2 regions of the Thermodesulfovibrio sp. TK110 genome follow, and region 1 is predicted to be linked to the other one. Evidence: riboswitches for the same ligand, from Rfam matches in the RefSeq annotation. Region 1 holds a riboswitch; the other holds the start of a gene.
What was found. A riboswitch is a leader RNA that binds a small molecule or an ion and turns the genes downstream of it on or off. The one in region 1 is predicted to bind cobalamin.

Region 1 (11,416 bases):
AGTTCACAAATTCCTGCCCGTGGACCTGAGCTTAAAAATCTTAAATCAGAGGCAATCTTTATAAGGTCCACTGCAACTGTTTTTAAATATCCTGATACCTCTGAAAAGGTGTCTGCATTCTGAGTTGCTTCAAAGAGATTATCTGCCTTTGCAAGAGGCAGTCCTGTGAACTCTCTTAATTTCTCTATGGCAATCTCAATGTATGCCTTTGGACAGTTAAGTCCTGTTCCTGCTGCTGTTCCACCGAGATTTACCTGACGGAGTCTTTCAACTGCTTTATTAAGCCTCCACCAGTCTCTGTTTAATGCTTCTGCCCATGCTGAAAACTCCTGTCCAACTGTAACAGGAACCGCATCCTGCATCTCTGTTCTACCTACTTTTAAAATCTTTGCATACTCTTTTTCCTTTTTCTGGAACTCTCCCTGAAGAAGAGCAACTTCCTGAGCAAGCTCTCTTATAAGTTTTACAATGGCAGCCTTGACTGCTGTTGGGAAGACATCATTTGTTGATTGATTCATGTTTACATCTTCAAGAGGGCTAATGATGTCATATCTTCCTTTTTCAAATCCCATGTGCTCAAGGGCTCTGTTTGCAATTACTTCGTTAATATTCATGTTAATTGATGTTCCTGCACCACCTGAAAGAGCATCAACAATAATTTCATTATCAAGAGCGCCTTGAGCAACTTCATCACAGGCTTTAAATATAGCTTTAGCCTTAGTCTCATCAAGCAATCCTGTTTCCCTGTTTGCCCATGCACAGGCTTTCTTAACCATAGCCATTGCCCATATAAGTTCTCTGTGAGCAGTCTGTCCTGTAACAGAGAAATTCTCCCTTGCCCTTAAAGCATGAATTCCATAATAAGCATCCCTATGAACAACTATTTCACCAAGTGAGTCTTTTTCTAATCTCATGGATTCTCCTTTAATGGTATTAAAAGACTCTTTACTGTGACGCCTTTTATCATCCCAAGTTTTCCTGTAAGTGAGCCTATTTTGTCTGTATCGCCTTCTACAAAAAGGGATATGAGTCCTGTATCTGTATCTCTTTGAGGGATTCCCATTCTTCCGATGATTATCTCTGAATGCTCTGAGAGGATTTTATTTACTAAGGAAGCATTCTTTTTTCTGTCACTGACTATTATTCCAACAATTCCAATCTTTTTATTCATCCCTTGACCTCAGGTTTTTCCCTCTGTCTCAGGGAAAATTAATTATTAAGCCTTTACCTCAGGATAAAATCCCTCAGTTAAGGCAATTATCCAAATAGTACACTTCCACCATCAAAAACCTGTTTCATAGCTAAAAGGTCATTTAAAATAGCTTCATCTTCTATTTCTTCGGAGACCTCTTCAATGACCTCGCTTAGTTTTCTCACATAATTCTCATTAAGAATAAACCAGTCATTGTAAGTTTCATTTATTGCATCAATATCATAAAGAAGATAGCTTTTCTTTGACAGAATCTCAGCAATCTGTAGCAGTCTTTCAATTGTTGTAAACCAGTATTTTCTATTTCCGAGACTATAGTAAACCACCATCTTTAATCCTTTTTTAGCCCGGGATATGCCCGGGCTAATTTTTATACTCTTGCCTTATAATGCGTATGAAGCAGTGCTTCGCTGACTTCACTTAGAGGATGATGGGCAAACTCTGAGTAAAATCTCTTAATCATCGGATTTTCATGAGAGGCAGCCATCTTGAATTTTTCTCTTGATATCACATCATCTCTGTATTGTCCTGCCTGCCTTGCTTTTATGAGATTAAGTCTCTGTCTTCCAACAGGAGTATCAAAAAAGTTGTTACTGATTATCTCTGCAGAGCCGAGTTTTGGAAAGCCTACCAGCAAAACTGCTGATGTTAAACCTGCAAACTTTATAAATGCTCTTCTTGTTATATTACCCATTTATTCACCTCCTGATTATTTCTTTATTGAACCGGCAAAAGCGTAAAGAAATTTCTCCCATAAACCAAGCTCAACTGGATGACATGGTTGTCCACCACCATTTATACATCCTCCAGGACATGTCATTACTTCAATAAAATGATAGGGACTTTTACCTGCTACCACATCTTCAATCACAGGTCTAAGATGTGCACCTTCTGGTCCTATTCCATTGACAACGCAAACTTTTATATCAATTTGCTTTGTTTTGAAAACTTTTTCATATTCTGGTCTCAAAGGTACAGGTATTGTGGCAGAAACAACAGGATGTCTGTATCCCCTTACATCTTCAAAATCCCATTCAGGGCTCATTGCCTGAGGCTCAAGTCCTGAAAGAACATGGAAGGCAAATCTCAATGCTGCTTCCATAACTCCACCACTTGTTCCGAAAATAGTAGCACCACCTGTATAATACATAAAATCTTTTGGTTGCCTTTCCTCAGAAAGTTTCATCGGATCAATATTGAGTTTTCTGAAAACTTCTGCAAGGTCCCTTGTTGTAAGCACTGCATCAACATCTCTCATTTCACCTACTTTTAAAAATTTTCCTGCAGAATCAAACTCAGGACGAGATGCCTCAAATATTTTTGCGGTACATGGCATAACTCCAACGGTGTAAATATTTTCTGGCTTTACCTTCCAAATTTCTTTTGCACCGTATGTTTTTGCTGTGGCTCCTGCCATCTGTTGTGGGGATTTACATGAAGAAAGATTTGGCAATACTTTTGGATAATAAATTTCCGCATATCTTACCCATGCAGGACAGCATGATGTAAACTGAGGAAGAGGTTTATGTTTGAATTCTGAAACATCAAGAGTTATTTTCTTACCCCACAGTTCAACAGGAAGTTCTTTAAGTCCTGCATGTGCTGAAACTCTTGCAAGCAACTCTGTTCCTTCTTCAAGAATTGTCTGGTCAGCAGCAAAGTTGTTTTCATAAATCTCAAATCCAGCTTTTTTCAAAGCTGCCCAGAGTCTTCCAACTGTAAGTGTGCCGGGTTCTGCTCCAAATTCTTCTGCTATCGCAACCCTTACAGCAGGTGCAACAATTGCAACAACCTTTGTTTTCTTGTCCTTAAGTTTTTCCAGCACAGCATCAACAAAACTCATCTGCTCAATTGCACCAAAAGGACAGTTAAGCAAACACTGACCACAGTTGATACATCGTTCAACATCAATTGAGTGTTTTTCTCCTACAGAGCCTTTAACAGCTCCAGCAGGACATACTGTTTTACAGGTATCACATCCAACACATGTTTCCTGGTCAATTTTGATAATTCCTCTTAACTCACCTTTACGATAGGTTCCTGTGTCTGAGCTTACGCCACCATCACCTTTGAAAGTCTTAACTTTTCTTACCATACAACCCCCCTTGTTTTAGTTATTTTTTACCTCTTGGAGTGTAATGGGTATGAAGCAGCTGATGAGACTTATGTCCAAGAGGCTCCTTAAGGAATTCTTTATAAATTGCCTGAATTTCTGGATTTTCATGACTTTTCCTGATTTTAAGCTTTTTATCTCTTTCATATATTCCTTTAATACGATTTTCCCTTTCCTCAACTGTTGTTGGAATTGGTTGCCCACCTCCACCAATACATCCACCAGGACATGCCATTATTTCTATAAAGTGATAATCCTTAAGCTCACCTGCTCTTACCTTATCCATAAGCTGCCTTGCAGCACCAAGTGAGTGAGCAACAAGAACCTTTACTGTTATTCCATTCATATTTACTGATGCCTCTTTAATGTCCTTCATTCCTCTTACATCTTCAAAATCAAGTTTTGGAAGAGTTTTTCCTGTAACAACTTCATAGGCTGTTCTTAAGGCTGCTTCCATAACTCCACCTGTTGCACCAAATATCTGGGCAGCACCTGTTCCTTCACCCATTATTGGGTCATAGGGTTCATCAGGCAAACTAGCAAAATCAATTCCTGCCTCACGAATCATTCTTATAAGTTCTCTTGATGTAAGCACTACATCCACATCTCTTTTAATATTTGGATTGTTCCAGTATTTAGAAGCTGCATTCATCTCAGGACGGGCTGCTTCATATTTCTTTGCTGTGCATGGCATGACAGAGACAACAAAGATATCTTCAGGATTTATTTTCTTTTTTTCTGCATAATAGGTTTTTGCAATAGGTCCAAGCATTTGCTGGGGTGATTTGCATGTGGAAACATGGGGAATTAAATCAGGATAGAACTCTTCAATAAACTTTACCCATCCAGGAGAGCAGGATGTAAACTGTGGCAAAACACCATTGTTTTTAATTCTGTGAATGAGCTCATATCCTTCTTCCATTATTGTTAAGTCTGCAGACCAGTTTGTATCAAAAACAGCGTCAAATCCAAGTCTTTTGAGTGCTGCAACCATTTTCCCTGTAATATCAGTCCCAACAGGAAGTCCAAAGGCTTCACCTATTGTTACATGTGTTGCAGGTGCAGTCTGAACAACCACATGTTTTTTAGGATCAGCAATTGCTTCCCATACTTTCCATGTATCATCCTTTTCAACAATTGCAGCAGTTGGACATACCAAAGCACACTGCCCACAGGCAACGCATTGAGTCTCTATAAGAGGCACTCCGCCTTTTGGTCTTACAATGGCATTAAAACCGTTTCCATAAAGTTCAAGGGCATCAACTGTTTGAAGAACCTTGCAGGCAGTTATACATCGCTGACAGATAATGCATTTATTCGGATTTCTTACAATTGAAGGAGATGAATCATCTATTGGGAAATCTTTTTTCTCTCCCTGAGGTCTTATCTGTCTAACATTGAGCTCTGCACAGATTGCCTGCAGCTCACATATTCCATTTTTAGGACATGTTGGACAGTCAAGATGATGATCACTTAGCATCATTTCAAGATTGAGCTTTCTTGCTGCAATAACTTTTGGAGTATGTGTATGAACTATCATGCCTTCTTCAACAGGTGTGTTGCAGGAAGATACAAAATCTTTTTTCCCTTCAACTTCTACAACACAGACTCTGCATGCTCCAACATCATGCTTTATATGCCTCAGTCCAACATTCTCAAGAAAACAGAGCGTAGGAATTTTAACTCCCGCTTTTTCTGCAGCCTTAAGTATAGTTGTTCCTTCAGGCACTGTAACTTTTTGCCCATCAATTGTAAGTGTTATATTAGCCATGTTTCTCCTCCTATAAAATTATTTCATCATTATTGATTGCCAGCCAGAATTGGCTGGGATTGAATGTCCACAACTTCCTTTTATGTGCGCATTAATATCATCTATGCAGTACTGAAGAGCAAACTTTACAGCCTTACCTGCCATTTTTCCGAGATCACACTTGCTTGATGCACCAATATCTTCTGCAAAATCATTGAGAAGAGAAATTTCTCTCTCTGAAATAGAGCCATTAAAAATTTTTCTAACAATTTCTTGCATTCTCTTTGTACCGATTCTACATGGAACACATTCAGCACAGGAGTTTTGTTGAGCGTAATCAAGAAAAAACTCAATTATCTCTGCCATGCATTTATCTTCTTCCCAGAAAAGCTTTCCTGCTGAACCAACTGTAGCAACAGTTCTTGAAAGGGTTAGCCAGTCAACATCAACAGGAGTTTTAATTGAAAGAGGACCGAGAGTTTTTATCTTTCCAATAAAATCTCTTGCAACCTGAGCAAATTTAAGTCCTTCTGCTCCTGAAATCCATTCAAGTCTTACCCTTTCCTTTGGAATTCCTATAATTTCAAGAAATCTTGTTAATAAATTAAATCTTCGGTTTGCATAGTAGTTTCCAGTTTTGTAATGACAGTCTCCGGGATGACAGCCTGCAACCAGAACACCATCAGCACCTGATAAAAAAGCTTTAATGATAAACTCTGGTTCAACTCTTCCTGAACAGGGAACACGAATTGGATATAAATTGGGTGGGTAACTATACCTTAATGAACCTGCCAGATCTGCACCTGCATAACTACACCAATTGCACAAAAAGGCAATAATCTTAGGCTCGAAGCCCTGCTCCATAGCAAAACCTCCTCAAAATTTTTTGGTTATTTGCTTTCTTAGCTTTTAGCCAGCCTTCGGGCAGGCAGGTTCAGTGAGTTTTTTAGAAAGGCTTCTGCCTTTTTTAGACCTTCCTGGTAAGATTTTGACTAATTATACCTTAACCTAAAAATTTTGTCAACCCAATCTTAAACTTTTTTAATATTTCAATTTGTAAAGATTTTCTCACTTTCATATGCAGAGATTTTAATCCTTAAAAAGATAAGATTGTTCATCCAGGCTATGGGATGACAACTCTATTGCAATGTCTTTTAAAACCTGACCAGCACTACCATAAAATACTATCTCTGCTATCCAGTCCCAGTCTGTTTCTGCCTTATTTATAAAGATGAGCTTTGAACCCCTTTGATAGGCAATTCTCGGTATTGAGGCTGCAGGTTCAACCTGAAGAGATGTTCCAACTACAAGCATGAGATCACATTGATTTGCGATCTGTTGCGCCATAATCAGTTCTTTTTCAGGCAAGGGCTCTCCGAAAAATACAACTGTTGGTTTTATTACACCGCCACAGTTATAACATCTTAAATCAAGCTTCTGTTCAGCAAACATTTTCAATATTTCATCCATTTTATAAAGTTTTTCACAGTCAAGACAGATTGCACCTCTTTGATTCCCATGAAGTTCTATAACGCTTTTGCTGCCAGCCATCTGGTGAAGTCCATCAATGTTCTGCGTTATTACATGTTTAATAATTCCCATTTTTTCAAGCTCTGCAAGGACAATATGTGCATTATTGGGCTTTGCATTAATGAGTTGGTGAATTAGTTCTTTTTTCATTCTCCAGAATTCTTCTCTTGCCTGCCTGTCATAAATAAATTCCTGATATGTAACAATTCTAAATCTCTGCCACAATCCACCAGGACTGCGGAAATCAGGTATTCCAGATTCTGTAGAAATTCCTGCTCCAGTGAATGCTACAGCATAGGTGGAGTTTTTAATAAGTTGTGAAGCTTTTTTAATTTTTTCCTGATAAGAGGAATTCATACTTTTTAAAACATATCAAAAAGATTGTGTTATGTCAAGGGATTTGACCATGTTTTAATAAATTTTGTATACTTTTCTGGCTGGACTAAGGGAAGAGGGGTGAGAATCCCCCGCTGCCCCGCAGCCGTGTTGGGAACGAAAGCCCGATAAGGCAGCCATGCTGCCTTAAGCCACTGGAGAGAGTCTCCGGGAAGGCGGGTAAGTAGGCAGTGAGCCCTAAGCCGGAAGACCTGTCCAGCTGGAGGCTCTCTGAGCTTCCCATTCCCCGAGGGAGGGATTTGCCATGATTTTCCTTTTTATCCTTTGTTCTGTCTTTCTATTTTCTCATCCTATCTTAGCAACGGAGACTCAGCTTGAAGAGATTGTTGTAACAGCAACAAGAGTTGAAGAACCAAAAAAGGATCTTCCTTATTCTGTTCAGGTTATAACTCAGGAAGATATTAAAAATTCTGTTGCAAAGAATGCTGGAGACTTAATTGCAGAAGCATCAATCGGTCATGTTCACAAATACCCAGGATTATTAACGAGCATTATCGGATTAAGAGGATTCAGGACAGACATTTTTGATGATCTTAAAAGCAGAGTTCTTGTTCTTATAAATGGAAATCGTGCAGGAACAGTAAATCTTGCAACAATACCTGTTGATGATATAGAAAGAGTTGAGATAGTTAAAGGACCTGCATCAGTTCTTTATGGTTCATCAGCAATGGGTGGTGTAATCAACATAATTACAAAGCAGGGTAAAGAAGAAGGTATACATGGTTTGGCTGGTGTAGAAACAGGTTCATGGCAGTTCTGGAAAACAAGAGCTGAATTAAATGGCAAAAAAGGAGATTTTGATTTCTATGTTTCAGCCAGCCGTTCTGCAATTGATGATTATTCTGCAAAAAATTATGGGAAAATAGAAAACACAGGTTACAATGATGAATCTGTGTCAATCCGTTCAGGGTATAGCTTTTTTGATAAACAACACATATCTTTTGGATTTCAGCACTGGAAAGGATGGAATATTGGCTTACCTGGAGCAAGATACTCACCAGACCCTGATGATCACAAGGACATTGAAAGAAACAGATTTGATTTAGGGTATAAAACAGAAACCTTTAAAGCTGAATATTATTTTACAAAAGAAAGAACTGAATATTACGAAGGCTCTGTAGCAGGGAAATGGGAGGTTACTTTAAAAAACACAACTACCCAGGGAGCAACTATTCAGAAGATATTTTCAATAGATGACCACAGAATTATTATTGGAGGACAGTGGGACAGAATAGAGATTAAAAGCTCAAGAAACACAGGTGCTCCTTATAATCCTAATTCAGAGTATGACAGCTACGGTTTATTTAGTGAGGGAAGATTAAGTCTTTTTGATAAAAAACTTTTATTAAATGCAGGAATCCGTTATGACTATTTTGAAAATGAGATACTGCCAACTGAAGGCATTAACAGTTTAAAACCAAGAAAAGAAAATCTTGATCATATAACCATTAGAGGAGGCATCTTATATAAAATTACGGATAATTTTTCAATAAAAGCTAATGCTGGAACTGCTTTCAGAGCACCTGCACCTGATGAGCTTGCAGCTGATTATATTGCTTCATGGGGAACTCATTACATAGGAAATCCAGATTTAAAACCGGAAAAAAGCAAGTCCTATGATACGGGATTATCTTACACAAAGGATTTCTTCAATGCAGAGCTTACATTTTTTCATTCAGAATTCAAGGATAAAATCATAAGCTACTATGACAGCATTCTTAAAGCTCAAACCTTTAAAAATGTTGAAGGAGCAACAATTCAGGGTATAGAGGGAAGTATCTCATATGATATTGGCATAGTTAGTGGACTAAGTTTTTCACTAAAGCCTTTTGTAAACTTTACATATAATACGAGATACTCAACTAAAGATGAAGTAGAGATACAAAAATATGGAAAAACCCTTCAATACACACCAAAATGCACTGCTTCATTTGGAATAATGGCAGCAAGGGATAAATGGGATTTAAGATTGGTAGCGAACTATACAGGAGATGAGAAGGTTGTTGACTGGAATCCTTCATCTAAAAACTATGGAAAAGTTGTTGATAAAAGTGATTTTACCGTGGTAAATCTTAAAGGTTCATACAGACCTGTAAAAAATCTTGAGCTTACACTGTCTGTGGAAAACCTCTTTGACAGAGCCTATGAGTATGTTCAGTATTATCCAATGCCGAGAAGAACAATTACTGGAGGAGTTAAATGGCTATTTTAAAAGCTTTTGTTTCATGGAGCGGAGGTAAAGATAGTTCACTGTCCTGCTATAGAGCAATGAAAAATGGTATTCAAATCGTCTATCTCATTAATATGCTTTCAGAAAATGGAATTTATTCCCGCTCTCATGGAATAAGCTCTGAATTGATCAAAGCTCAGGCAGAAGCAATTGGAATTCCAGTTATTCAAAGAAAAACAACATGGGAAAGCTATGAGGAGGAGTTTAAAAAAACGCTAATGCAGTTAAAAAAAGAAGGTATTGAGGCAGGAGTGTTTGGAGATATTGACCTTCAGGAGCACAGAGACTGGGTTGAAAGAGTATGCAAAGAGACTGGAATAAAAGCAATTCTGCCTTTATGGAATGAAGAAAGGGAGAGGCTTTTAAGAGAGTTTATAAGCCATGGTTTCAAAGCTATCATATGCTCAATAAACTCTTCTTTTCTTGGAAGTGAATGGCTTGGGAAAGAAATAAATCTTGATTTTATTAAAGATTTAAAAGCCTTAGAAAATATTGACCTATGCGGTGAAAAAGGTGAGTATCACACATTTGTTTATGATGGACCTATCTTTAAAAAACCTGTAAGATTTTCTTCAGGAAAGTGGATTCAAAGAGATAAAAATCTGTTTCTTGAGATATGGAAATCTTAAATCTTAAAATTGAACCTTTAAAAAGAGAGTTTATTGATATTGCATGGAAAAGGCTTAACAGTCTTACAAAGCCAAGGGGAAGTCTTGGAAGGCTTGAGGAGATTGCAGCAAGGCTTGTTGCTATTTATGAAGACTCCATGCCTGAGATAAAGAAAAAGGCTGTGCTTGTCTTTGCATCTGATCACGGAGTTACAGAGGAAGGTGTTTCTGCCTATCCAAAGGAGGTTACTGCCCAGATGGTTTTTAATTTTTTAAGAGGTGGAGCAGGGATCAATGTTTTGGCAAAACATGCAGGAGCAGATGTAGTGGTTGTTGATGTGGGTGTGGATTACGATTTTGGAGAAATTGAAGGATTAATATCAAAAAAGGTTGTAAGAGGAACAGGAAATATTGCAAAAGGAATGGCACTTACTCGCAGTGATGCAATAAAATGCATAGAAATCGGTATTGAAGTTGTAAAAGAATATCACCAAAAAGGTTACAATCTCTTTGCTGTAGGAGAGATGGGAATTGGTAATACAACTCCTTCTTCTGCAGTTATAAGCGTTCTTACAAATTCTCCTGTTAAAGAAGTTACTGGAAGAGGAACAGGCATAGATGAGGAAACCTTTAAAAGAAAAGTGGAAGTAATTAAAAGAGCTATTGAGATAAACAAGCCAGATGCTTCGGATCCTGTTGATGTTTTATCAAAAGTTGGAGGACCTGAAATAGGAGCAATAGCAGGGGTTGTTCTTTGCTGTGCTCATTTAAGGCTTCCTGTTATAATTGACGGATTTATCTCCACTGCAGGAGCTTTGATTGCTTACTGTATAAATCCATATGTAAAAGATTATATTTTTGCTTCCCACAACTCTGTTGAAAGGGGACATAAAAAAGCACTTGAGTTTATGGGACTTAAGCCTTTACTTGATTTAAATCTAAGGCTTGGTGAGGGAACTGGTGCAGCAGTTGCTATGACAATTATTGAAGCAGGATTAAAGATTTACAGAGAGATGGCAACTTTTGATGAGGCAGGCGTAAGTAAAAGTGATAAATAGATTTCTGATAGCTCTTTCATTTTTAACTGTTTTACCTTTAAAAGCAAATAAAATTAATGAAAAAGAGATTGTAGGCTCTGTTATTTTTTTCCCTTTTGTAGGAGTTTTAGAGGGAGCATTTTTTGTTTTTCTGATTATGGGATTAAATTCTATACTCTCATCTTCAGTTATCTCAATTATTTTACTGGTATTTCTGTTTTCATTGAGAGGAATATTTCACATTGATGGACTTTCAGACACCTTTGATGCTCTCTTTTACAAGGAAACAGGGCAGAGGGAAAGGGATATCCAGAGAAGACTTGAAATAATGAAGGACAGCAGAGTTGGTGTTGGAGGAGTTGTGGCTTCAGTGTTTGATATTCTCTGTAGATTTGTTTTTTTCAAGGAACTCATTGATATAGATCAATTCATGATATATATTTTTATCTTTACATTTTCAAGATGGTCCATAATTCCATTAATGTATTATGGAAAACCTGCAAGAAATAAAGGACTTGGAGCATTGTTTGTTGGGAGAATCA
Region 2 (11,416 bases), 630 kb from region 1:
CCACCACGATGTTTAAGCTCTTTTGTTTCAAGCCTGAGCCGGCAACACATACTCCTTGCATCTTCTGGTTTCATGTCAGAGTTTACATAGTTTGCAAAGTAGGGGATTCCGTATTTTGCTGTTGCCTGCATGATTAAGCGGGTAACAGGGCTATCCCAGTCAAAATCCTTTGTTATGTTGATTGTAGGAATAGGAAATGTGAAAACTCTTCCCTTTGCATCTCCTTCTATGAGAACCTCAAAAAGTGCCTGATTAAACATATCCATCTCTTTCTGAAATTCTCCATAAGTGGATTCTTGAGGAATGCCACCAATAATAACAGCCTGTGATGCAAGATGTTCGGGCACTTTCAAATCAAGGGTGATGTTAGTAAAAGGACTTTGAAATCCCACCCTTGTAGGAATGTTAAGGTTAAAAACCCATTCCTGCAAAGCCTGTTTTACCTGTTTGTAGTTTAGTTCATCATATGCAATGAATGGTGCAAGAAAGGTATCCACATTGCTGAATGCCTGTGCACCAGCAGCTTCTCCCTGAAGAGTAAAAAGAAAGTTCACTACCTGTCCGAGTGCACTTCTAAAATGTTTTGCAGGCAGGGATTCTACTTTTCCTGCCACACCACCAAATCCCCTAATTAACAAATCCATTAAATCCCAGCCCACACAATATGGTGCAAGCACATTTAGGTCATGAATATGTAGCTCTCCATCTATGTGAGCTTGTCTTACCTCAGGTGGATATATTTTATGAAGCCAGTAACTTTTGCTTATCTCACCTGATATGTAGTTGTTTAGTCCCTGAAGGCTAAAGCTCATATTTGAGTTTTCTTTTATCCGCCAGTCAACCTTACTTAAATAATTATCAATTAACTCAAGCCCACCCTGACGGGCAATCTCACGCATACGGGCATGTTGGTCACGATAAATAATATAGGCTTTTGCAGTTTTACGATAAGGACTGCTTAGGAGTATCTCTTCAACAATGTCTTGAATCTCTTCAACATGGGGGTCACGGTCACGAATCAGTTCCTCAGCTAAAAGCAAAACCTTAATTGTAAGTCTTCTGGCTGTATCATAGTCAAACTCTCCTGTTGCTTTACCTGCCTTTGATATAGCTATTGTGATTTTTTCAGGGTCAAAAGGAACCTGACGACCATCACGCTTTATAATGTTTTTAAACATCTTTTACCTCCTTACGCATTATCTCTGCAACTTTAACCATGTTTTTAAGGGAAGGAATGGTTTCTTGCCATCCTCTTGTTTTAAGTCCGCAATCAGGATTTATCCAGAAAAGTCTTTTATCAATAAGCTTTATTGAGCGTTTTACTATTTCAAGCATCTCTTCCACATCTGGCACTCTTGGAGAGTGAATATCATATACTCCGATTCCAATGCCTCTGTCATATTTAAAGTTTTCAAAGGCTTTAAGAATCTCTCCTTTGCTTCTTGATGCCTCAATTGATATCACGTCAGCATCCATTGCATAGATTTTTTCAATTATGTCATTGAAATCAGAGTAGCACATATGGGTATGAATCTGGGTTTCAGGTTTTACTGAGGAGGTAATAATTCTGAAGCTTTTTATAGCCCAGTCAAAGTATTCATCAACTTTTGCTCTTTTAAGAGGCATTCCTTCTCTGAAAGCAGGCTCATCAATCTGAATGATTTTTATTCCAGCTTTCTCAAGCTCCATTACTTCTTCTTTTAGAGCAAGAGCAATTTGATAGGCAATTTCTTTTTTTGAAATATCCTTTCTTGGATATGACCACTGAAGTATTGTGACAGCTCCTGTAAGAATTCCTTTTACTGGTTTTTTAGTGAGAGACTGAGCATAGAGGGTTTCTTTCAAAATTAAAGGTTTGTCTCTCCATACATCGCCATAAATTATCGGTGGTCTTACACATCTTGAGCCATATGACTGAACCCATCCATTTTTTGTTATTGCAACTCCCTGAAGACGCTCTGCAAAAAACTCAACCATGTCAGTTCTTTCAAACTCTCCATGCACTAAAACATCAAGCCCTAAATGCTCTTGAATTTCAATTGCTTTTTTAATTTCATTATTTATAAATGATTCATACTCCTTAAGAGAGATTCTGCCTGCCTTATAGTCTGCCCTTACTTTCCTTAGCTCAGGAGTCTGGGGAAAGCTTCCTATTGTGGTGGTTGGAAAAAGAGGAAGTTTGAGAATTTGCATCTGTTTTTCATATCTCTCTTGAAAAGAGGATTTTCTTTCAAGAGCATTTTCATCAATCTGAGAGATTTTCTTCTTGATTTCAGGATTAACAAATTTCATGGATAAATTCTGCTCTGGAGGCTCTTTACCTTCATTTATTACTGTTTTAAGCAGTGTAAGCTCTTCAAGCCTTTCATTGGCAAAGCTTAACAGATGCAAAATTTCCTCAGGTAGGGTTTCATTTTTCACACTCACTGGAAGATGCATAAGAGGACAGGAGTTTGAAAGAATTATGTTTTCCGTAAACTTTGTAAGAGTCTCAATAAGTTTCAATGTTTCAGTAAAATTTGTCTTCCAGGGGTCTCTTCCTGAGACAACTCCTGCAATTAATAGTTTATCCTTTGGAAAGCCGAATTTTGAGAGACTCTCAAGATTATCTCTCCCATCAACAAAATCAAATCCAATACCATGAACTGGCATTTCGTAAACTACTTTCTCATACTGTGAGAGGCTTTCATAGTAAGTTTGAACATAAACTTTTATCTTACTCAGTGCAGAAGTGATTTTTCTGTAACAATCTATAATTACATGAACAGTATCATTATCTAAATCAATAACCATTGCAGGTTCATCAATCTGAACCTCTTCAATTCCTGATTCTTCAAGCTCTTTAAGAAGCTTTATGTAAACATTAGCTATCCTGTGAAGGAAATAAGCATGGTCTTTTAGTTTAGCACAGTAAAGATAGGTAAAAGGACCTGTGATAACAGGTTTTGTTTTAAGATTAAGAGAGTTTTTTAAAAGTTTATATTCTTTTAAAGGTTTATTTTCAATGAGTTCAAACTCTGTATCATTTTCAATTTCAGGAACAATGTAGTGATAGTTTGTGTTAAACCACTTTGTCATCTCTGAAGCAGGAGCATCTGCAGAGCCTCTTGCTATTGCAAAGTATCTTTCCAGTGGATCAGAGATATTTTTAAATCTCTCTGGAATGACATTAAACATTACTGAGAGGTCAAGGATAAAGTCATAAAGGGAAAACTCATTGGATGGAATAATGTCAATTCCGTGTAGAGTAATGGTTTTTGCATTGTTGATAATTAATTTTTCAGCTTCTTCAATAAGCTCCTTTTGAGAGATTTTTCCACTCCAGTAGGATTCAAGGGCTTTTTTAAGCTCTCTTTGGGGACCAATCTTAGGATAGCCAAAGACAGTTGTTTTAACGGTCATTTAATTCCTCCCACGAGGTATTCTGAAAGCCAAAGGCTTTCAGGCTGGATAGGTCTTCCGGCTTTGGGCTCAATCTCCTACTTACCCGCCTTCCCGGAGACTTCTCTCCAGTGGCTTAAGACAGCAGTGCTGCCTTCCTGGGCTTTCGTTCCCAACACGGCTGCGGGGCAGCGGGGGATTCTCACCCCTCTTCCCTTACATCCAGCAATTTTGAAGATACATTAAGTAGAATTTTTTTGTCAAATTAGCCAAGGTTCACATGAACAGGCGTTCAGGATATGAGTCAAGGAAGAGAATAGTAGATGCTGCTGTGAAGCTATTTTCCCAGAGTGGCTTCAGTGGCACGACAATGAGAATGATTGCAAAAGAAGCAGGAATAAGCGTAGGAGGACTTTATCTTTATTTCAAAAACAAGGAAGAACTATCACTTTGAAACTTGTCAAGAAAATTGTGTCTGTTTGTAAAATTTTGCATTAAACCTTACATTGTTTGTATCTTCATCTTTTATGCTGGTATGATAGGCGTCTATAAAAAGGGCAAATAGCTCTGAGGGTATCTCTTTTGTCTTGAATTCCTTCGCTTTATTGTATAAATCTTCTTTTATCTCCTCTAGTCTGTTTTATTCTTTCTTATACCAATTATTTTAAACTAGAAGAAGATTTAGAAATTCCTACTTTGCAAAAGTTTTTCTAAAACGGTAGACTGAAAAGCTAAACAGTATGCTGCCAAGAACAATTATTCTAAGAATATCATGCCAGACATAGTTTATTCCATTACCTTTAAAAAGAACACTGTAACCAAAGTCAATAAAATACCGCATTGGAGAGATAAGGCTTAAATATCGCATCAAAGGCTGCATAGACTCAGGTGGTGTCCATGCACCTGAGAGCATGAGCATTGGTGTAAGAATTACGAGCATGAGCATCATTGATTGGGCAAGATTTCTTGCCACAGTAGCAATTGCTATTCCAAGAGAAGACATGGTAAAAACATAAAAAAGCATAACAGGATAAAAAAGCAGCAGGCTTCCCCTTATTGGAACTTTAAATACCCCTTTAATTATCAAAAATATGCTTAAAAGGGAAAGAATTCCTACTGCAAAAATTGTTGGAATTATTTTAGCAACAAATATCTCCCATGTTCTGACAGGTGTAACAAGAAGTTGTTCAACTGTGCCATATTCCTTTTCTCTTACAAGTGCTGCGGCAGTTACAAGAAGAGAAACCATTGTTGTTACATTGAAAAGCTCAAGCAAACTCATAAACCATGATGTAAGTATGTTTGGATTGAATTGAACCCTTACTCTTTCATCAATGATCGGAATTTCATTGAAAAATCTGCTCGTTATACCCATCTTTCTTTCAAAAAGTTCTATTGCATAGTTGTATGTTATGGATGATACATAGGCAACAGCCATTGTTGCAGACATAGACATTGTTCCATCAATTATCACCTGTATTTTTGCTCCTGAACTGTCAAGTTTTCTTTTGAAATCTGGAGGAATAACAATAGCCATTGATGCTTTACCATTGTCAAGCCATTCTACCACTTCCCTGTCATTATCAACAAAAGCAAGGATTTTAAAGTAAGGCTTCTGAAATCTGCTGGCAATTTCTCTGCTTTCAGGACTATGGCTCATATCGTATATAATTGTTGGGAAGTTTCTTACTTCCATAGAAACTCCATGACCTGCAGTATAAATCATTCCAGTAAATCCCCAGAAAAGAATGAAAATTAAAACTTTATCCCGCATGAGCTGAGTCATTTCTTTTTTTATGAGCGACAGTAGCCTCATCTTATTCTTTTCCTGAAAAATAGAATTGAAAGCGAATATACAATCAAGACATAAAGTAAAAGAGATAGAATATTAGGCAGATAATAACCGAGCCCAAGTCCCTTAAGATAAACCCCTCTTACAACACCTATAAAATATGTTGCAGTAATAAATTTGCTCATTATCTGTCCTGTAATCTCCATACTTGTTACAGGTGAGAAAAACCCTGAATACATAAAAGATGGAGTAATAGTCCCTAAAAATGCCATAAGCATTGCTGTTATCTGAGTTTTTGCTATCATTGATATAAGTATTCCTATTCCAATTGTGCATGTTAGATAAATTAGGGTAGCAATTGTTAGCACGAAAAAGTTGCCGATAAACTTTGTTTTAAAAAAAACAACTGTGATGATAAAAAGAATTATGTAGGTGGTAAAAGATATGGTTATGTAAGGAATTGCCTTACCTAAAACAACCTCCCAAGCTTTAACAGGTGAACAGTAAAGATTAAATATGCTTCCAGATTCTTTTTCCCTTACAACAACCAGAGATGCAATCAAAACAGGATAAAACATTAAAGTTATAACAAGCATCCCGGGAAGTACAAAGTTTTTGCTCTCAAGTGCAGGGTTATACCAGGCTCTCATTTCAGTTTCTACTGGAAAACTTATGTGTCTACCCTGCATTGAGACGAAATCTTCAAGAAGTTTTTGATTGAACTGATTATTGATTGCAGAGACATATCCCTTTGTTATCTCTGCACGGGATGGGAAAGAGCCATCAATGAGAAACTGAACCTGAGTTTTCTGCCCGCTGTAAAGTTTTTTTGAAAAATCAGGAGGGATTACAACAATCACTCTACATTTCCCTGATTGAATCAACTTATATGCTTCATCGTAGTTATTTATCATTAAATAAAATTTGAAATACTCAGAGTTTGTGAATGAGTGTCTGTAATCCCTGCTTAAAGCTGAACGGTCAAAATCAAGAAAAGCCACAGGAATATTTTTCACATCAAGTATTAATCCATAACCCATAAGTATCAGTATAATTACAGGAACAATAAGAGTAAGGCTAAGATAAAGAGGGTCTCTCAGCAGTTCCCTGAATTCTTTTTTAAGTATTGCAAAAAGTCTTTTATGTATTTTCATAAGCTTTAAGAATGATACCGGTCTGCGTGCAAATTGTAAATCTCAATCCTCCTTTTCATATTTATTCTAACAGATTTACATCCACAGTACTGTTATAGAAAATTCTAAATTTTCACTTCATTGAGAAACTTTTCACTTTCTCTTATATAGTCAATAAATGCTTCCTGAAGGGGGATAGGTGCCTGTGTGAGTTCAAACTGTTTGATTTCTGCATTCCTTAATATTTCGCTTAATACTTGCTTTGTCTTTTCTGGCTCAAAGCTTCTTATAAATATTTTGCTTCCGTAAATTGATATGTCTTTGAAGTTTTTTATAACCAAATCATAAGCTTTTGTAAGTTTCTCTGTTTTCACCTGAATAAGACTTCCTGAAAGCTTTTCAGAGTTTTTCTTGATTTCTTCAGGGCTTCCCAACCCAATAACCCTTCCATGATGCATAAGACAGAGTCTATCACAGTTTTCAGCTTCATCCATGTAATGGGTTGATACAATTACTGTTACATTTTTATTCCTTGATAGCTCAAAAATGATCGCCCAGAAACTTCTTCTTGCGACAGGATCAACGCCACTTGTTGGCTCATCAAGGAATAAAATAGGTGGTTCATGAACCAGTGCGCAGGCAAGAGCTACTCTCTGTTTTATTCCAAGAGGAAGGTCTTTTGTGATTCTTTCCTCAAGTCCTTCAAGTCCAAGCAGTTTGATTATTCCTTTGAAATCACTGTTTTTTATATTGTAGAGTCCAGCATAAAGCTTCATGTTTTCCATCACTGTTAGGTCTCTGTAAAGGGAAAATCTCTGTGACATGTAGCCAATTGTTGACCATATTTTTTTCTTTTCTCTTTGCACATCAAAGCCATTTATGTTGATGCTTCCATCTGATAGTTCAATAAGTCCGCACATCATTTTTATGAGAGTTGTTTTGCCTGCTCCATTCGGACCAAGAAGTCCTAAAATCTCTCCTTTTTTTACATCAAGCGTAACAGAGTCAACAGCTTTAAATTTTCCAAAAAGTTTTGTCACTGATTTGCATGAGATAACAGGAGATTCCTCGCCCGTGGTTCGGAATGAAGGCTTAAAACTCTTAATAATCTCAACTTTATCATCAGCCATTTTTTCTATAAAAACTCGCTCTAAATTGCCAAATTCATCAGGGCTTCCCTGAAGAAGAATTCTTCCTTCATGCATGAGTGCAACCCTATGGCATCTTTCTGCTTCATCCATATAGGATGTGCTAAGCAAAACAGTCACACCCCTTTGTGTTACAACTCCGTGAATGATGTTCCAGAAATCCTGCCTTGAAAGAGGATCTACTCCTGTTGTGGGTTCATCAAGAAGAATAATATCTGGAAGATGTAGCAGTGTGCAAACAAGAGCAAGCTTCTGCCTCATGCCTCCTGAAAGAGCTCTTGCCTGCCTCTGAAGAAATGGTGTGAGCCTTGTTATATCAAGGAGTGTTTTTTTATTTTTTTTAAATACTTCATCGGGAATAAGCCTTAGTCCTTTGAAAAATTCAATATTTTCCTCAATTGACAGAGAATCATAAAGATTAAGTCCAAGACCCTGAGGCATATAGCCGATTATTGATTTAACAGCCTCTGGATTTTTTGTAACATCAATGTTATTTATGAAAGCTTTCCCTGAGCTTGCTTTAAGCACTCCTGCAAGAATCTGTATTATTGATGTTTTTCCAGCACCATCAGGACCAATAAGACCAAATACTTCTCCTTTGTTTACAGAGAAGGAGACATTGTCAACTGCTTTGATTTTTTTATAGCTTTTACAGAGATTTTCAACTTTTATTACTGTGTTTATCTTGGCTTTATCCAAGGTACATCATCTTTCCATTTTATTACAACATCAGCAGGCATTCCAGGTTTTAGGAGTCCCTCTGGATTATCCACAGATACTTCCACGCCGAATACAAGTTTAACGCGCTCTTGTTTTGTTTCCACATTTTTGGGAGTAAACTCAGCTTGCTCATAAATCTTTGTAATCCTTCCATTGAAAAATCTATCAGGATAGGCATCAATATAAACTCTTGCTGGCATTCCAAGCTTTAGCTTGCCAATATCAGGCTCAGGCACATAAACTTTTACATAAAGCCTGTTTAAGTCAACGATAACATACAAAACAGTTCCAGGATTTACAACCTCTCCAGCTTCAACAGGCCTGCTGAGAATAACTCCATCAATGGGTGAATAAATCTTTGTTTCATTTAGATCAGCCTGTGTCTCCTTAAGCCTTTGCTGTGATGCTCTGAAGTTTGCTTCAGCCTGAGCTATAGCCTTGGAAGCAGCTTCAACTTCAGCCTGTGCTGATTCATACTGCATCTTAATTCTATCAAAATCACTCTTTGAGACAAGTTCTTCTTTAAGAAGGCTTGTGTATCGCTCATAATCTTTTCTGGCTTTATCATATGTAGCTCTGGCTTTCATTAGATTTGCCATAGCCTGAGCAATTGCAGCAGAATGTAGCCTTCATGGTAGGTTTAGCATTTGCAGTTTCATTAGATTTGCCATAGCCTGAGCAATTGCAGAGTAGGAAGCTTCTCGAGTTTCAACTGCAGCTTTGTATCTTGCAGAGAGTTGTTCTGAATCAATCTCGCATAGAAGCTCTCCCTGCCTTACACTATCTCCTTCATCTTTATAAAGTTTGATAATCCTGCCCTGAATTTTTGGAGATACATTTGTTTCTCTCCCTTCAATTCTTCCACTTAGAATAATAAGTCCCTGAGGAGTTTTTTCGGAGCCTTTTATTATCAGAAATGATAAAGCAAACAAAAGAATCAGAATAATTGTAACTATTATCAGCTTTTTAAAATTGATTTTCACTGCATCTATTATAGACTTTATTTTTCAATGATTTCAATAAACCAGAAATTGCGGTAGAAATTAACAAAACATTACATCACCTTAAATCTCCGAGGCATTTAGAGATAATTTTCTCCCGCCAACTTCATGATTTGACTTTTATAAGGATATTGTTATAGTATTTTGTTTATGGAACTTACAGTTATTGACCTTATAAAACAAACAGGAGTTGTTGCAAAGGCTGTTTTACTTATACTTCTTTTCTTTTCCATACTTTCCTGGGCAATTATATTTTACAAGTGGAAACTCTTCAAAAACATGAAAAAGGAAAATCAAAAATTCTTTGAAGCCTTTTTAAATTCCAATGGAGCAAAGGAGCTTTTTGCTATAGCTAAAAGATTTGAATTAAGTCCTCTTGCATCTCTTTATAGAGGAGTTTTCTCAGAGGCTTACGGTAAAAGCCACAGCAATATTGAAGCTATTGCAAAAAAATACTCCTCTGATGAAGTAAATAAAGTGGAAAGTTATCTTGGTTTTCTTGCAACTACAGGTTCAACAACTCCATTTATAGGACTTTTTGGAACAGTATGGGGAATTATGGATGCCTTTAGACATATAGGAGTTAAAGGTTCAGCATCAATTGCCACTGTTGCACCAGGTATTGCAGAGGCACTGGTTACAACAGCTGCTGGTCTTTTTGCAGCAATTCCTGCAGTAATTGCTTATAATTACTTTACATCTCAGGCAAATAGAATAATCAATGAAGTTCATGACTTTTCTGAAACTCTCTTAAAATATCCATGGCAGGATTAAACCCTCGTAGAAGGTCTTCAATAGCAGATATTAATGTTACTCCTCTGGTTGATGTTATGCTTGTATTGCTCATTATTTTTATGATTACAGCTCCGCTTCTAAAACAGGGAATTGATGTAAATCTCCCCAAGGCAAAAGGAAAAAGTCTTGAAGAAACTGAAAAAATAAGCATTGTCATTACTAAAGAAGGCAGAATATTTTTAAACGATAGAATAATTAACAAAGATGAGCTGCCTGCATTACTTAATTCTTATAAAGAAAGCAATACTGCTGTGCTTTTAAAAGCTGATAAAGATGTTCCTTACGGTCTTGTAGCGGAAGTTATGGGAGAGATTAAAGCTGCTGGAATAGAAAAAATAGGAATGGTAACAGAGCCTAAAGAAACTAAATGACAGGCAAAATTTATTCTTCTCTTTTTCTATCTTTTCTTTTTCATGGTTTGGTTATTCTGGTTTTAATCTTTGGAGTAAGAAATTCAGTTAAGGATTTTAAAAATCTCACATATGTAACATTGATTCAAGAGGCAGGCAATCAATCACAAACAGCCTCATTAAATGAAGAAAATAAAACCCAGAGCAGATTTCAATCAATAAAACAACCCGAGCAGCAGACAAAAGAAGTTTCAAAAAAGCCTCAGGAAAAAGCACAAAAAATTTCAAAGGAAGATGAACAGCTTCTTCAGGAAAGAATTGCTGCCCTTAGAGCTAAAAAGAAAGTCCTTGAAAAAGCTCAATCAGGCTCTGTAGAATTTAGAAGCGGGCAAAATACTAAGGGCAGTGGAGTTTCAACAGCTTATTTAGCATTAATCTCTGGAATTATAAGAAAGCACTGGAGCATTCCTGATACAGTTCCTAAAAATCTTGAAGCAGTTGTGTCAGTGCGCATTCTTTCAAATGGACAGGTTATCATTGAAGGATTTGAACAAAGATCAGGAAACATGCTTTTTGACTCCTCTGTATTAATGGCAATTAAGAATTCCTCTCCTCTTCCTCCTCCTAAGAGTGAGATTTTTGTAGGATTGAGGTTTAAACCATGAATTCAGGATTAAAAAAACTCATCTTTTTAACTATTTTTTTTACCCTTTACCTTAAGCCTTTTACCTTAAGTTCTGCTCTGGCAGAAAAAATTTATCTTGATATAAATCAGCCAGGAATTAAAAAACTTGCTCTGGCAATTGAAGGATTTGATAGGTTGCCTGTTCTGTTTAACACCATAAAAGAAAATCTTGAATTTACAGAATATTTCAGGGTTTACGGACCTTTTCCATTTAAAGGAGAGGCATTTGACCCTAATTTATGGAAGTCCTCTGATGTTGAAATTATTGTAAGAGCTGAAACTTTAAATAATATTTCAATGAAGATTTTTACTGTTACATCTGCATCACCCATATTTGTGAAGGAATATCCTTTAAAAAATGATCAGGCTACAGGAAACCTTATTGCTTCTGACATATATAAATTATTGACA

Region 2: it holds a riboswitch for cobalamin, as region 1 does, so the genes downstream of both, metE (5-methyltetrahydropteroyltriglutamate--homocysteine S-methyltransferase) here and ACYQ3X_RS05170 (TonB-dependent receptor plug domain-containing protein) in region 1, are expected to answer to the same signal.

What each region holds. Positions count from the first base shown of each region.
Region 1 covers NZ_BAAHNB010000001.1:994,917-1,006,332, reverse strand. The annotation lists gene ACYQ3X_RS05215 (aspartate ammonia-lyase) at 1-914, opposite strand, end outside; gene ACYQ3X_RS05210 (TM1266 family iron-only hydrogenase system putative regulator) at 911-1,171, opposite strand; gene ACYQ3X_RS05205 (hypothetical protein) at 1,258-1,539, opposite strand; gene ACYQ3X_RS05200 (iron hydrogenase small subunit) at 1,581-1,904, opposite strand; gene ACYQ3X_RS05195 ([Fe-Fe] hydrogenase large subunit C-terminal domain-containing protein) at 1,920-3,305, opposite strand; gene ACYQ3X_RS05190 (NADH-dependent [FeFe] hydrogenase, group A6) at 3,325-5,094, opposite strand; gene ACYQ3X_RS05185 (NADH-ubiquinone oxidoreductase-F iron-sulfur binding region domain-containing protein) at 5,113-5,439, opposite strand; partial or broken gene ACYQ3X_RS05180 (hydrogenase iron-sulfur subunit) at 5,542-5,937, opposite strand; gene ACYQ3X_RS05175 (NAD-dependent protein deacylase) at 6,163-6,960, opposite strand; cobalamin riboswitch at 7,026-7,212, shown strand; gene ACYQ3X_RS05170 (TonB-dependent receptor plug domain-containing protein) at 7,244-9,211, shown strand; gene ACYQ3X_RS05165 (Dph6-related ATP pyrophosphatase) at 9,199-9,858, shown strand; gene cobT (nicotinate-nucleotide--dimethylbenzimidazole phosphoribosyltransferase) at 9,846-10,895, shown strand; gene cobS (adenosylcobinamide-GDP ribazoletransferase) at 10,885-11,416, shown strand, end outside.
Region 2 covers NZ_BAAHNB010000001.1:367,405-378,820, forward strand. The annotation lists gene ACYQ3X_RS01990 (ribonucleoside triphosphate reductase) at 1-1,178, opposite strand, end outside; gene metE (5-methyltetrahydropteroyltriglutamate--homocysteine S-methyltransferase) at 1,171-3,402, opposite strand; cobalamin riboswitch at 3,433-3,639, opposite strand; gene ACYQ3X_RS02000 (TetR/AcrR family transcriptional regulator) at 3,662-3,835, shown strand; gene ACYQ3X_RS02005 (ABC transporter permease) at 4,073-5,197, opposite strand; gene ACYQ3X_RS02010 (ABC transporter permease) at 5,194-6,327, opposite strand; gene ACYQ3X_RS02015 (ATP-binding cassette domain-containing protein) at 6,432-8,153, opposite strand; gene ACYQ3X_RS02020 (HlyD family secretion protein) at 8,135-8,785, opposite strand; gene ACYQ3X_RS02025 (hypothetical protein) at 8,804-9,157, opposite strand; gene tolQ (protein TolQ) at 9,326-9,949, shown strand; gene tolR (protein TolR) at 9,937-10,341, shown strand; gene tolA (cell envelope integrity protein TolA) at 10,338-10,985, shown strand; gene ACYQ3X_RS02045 (hypothetical protein) at 10,982-11,416, shown strand, end outside.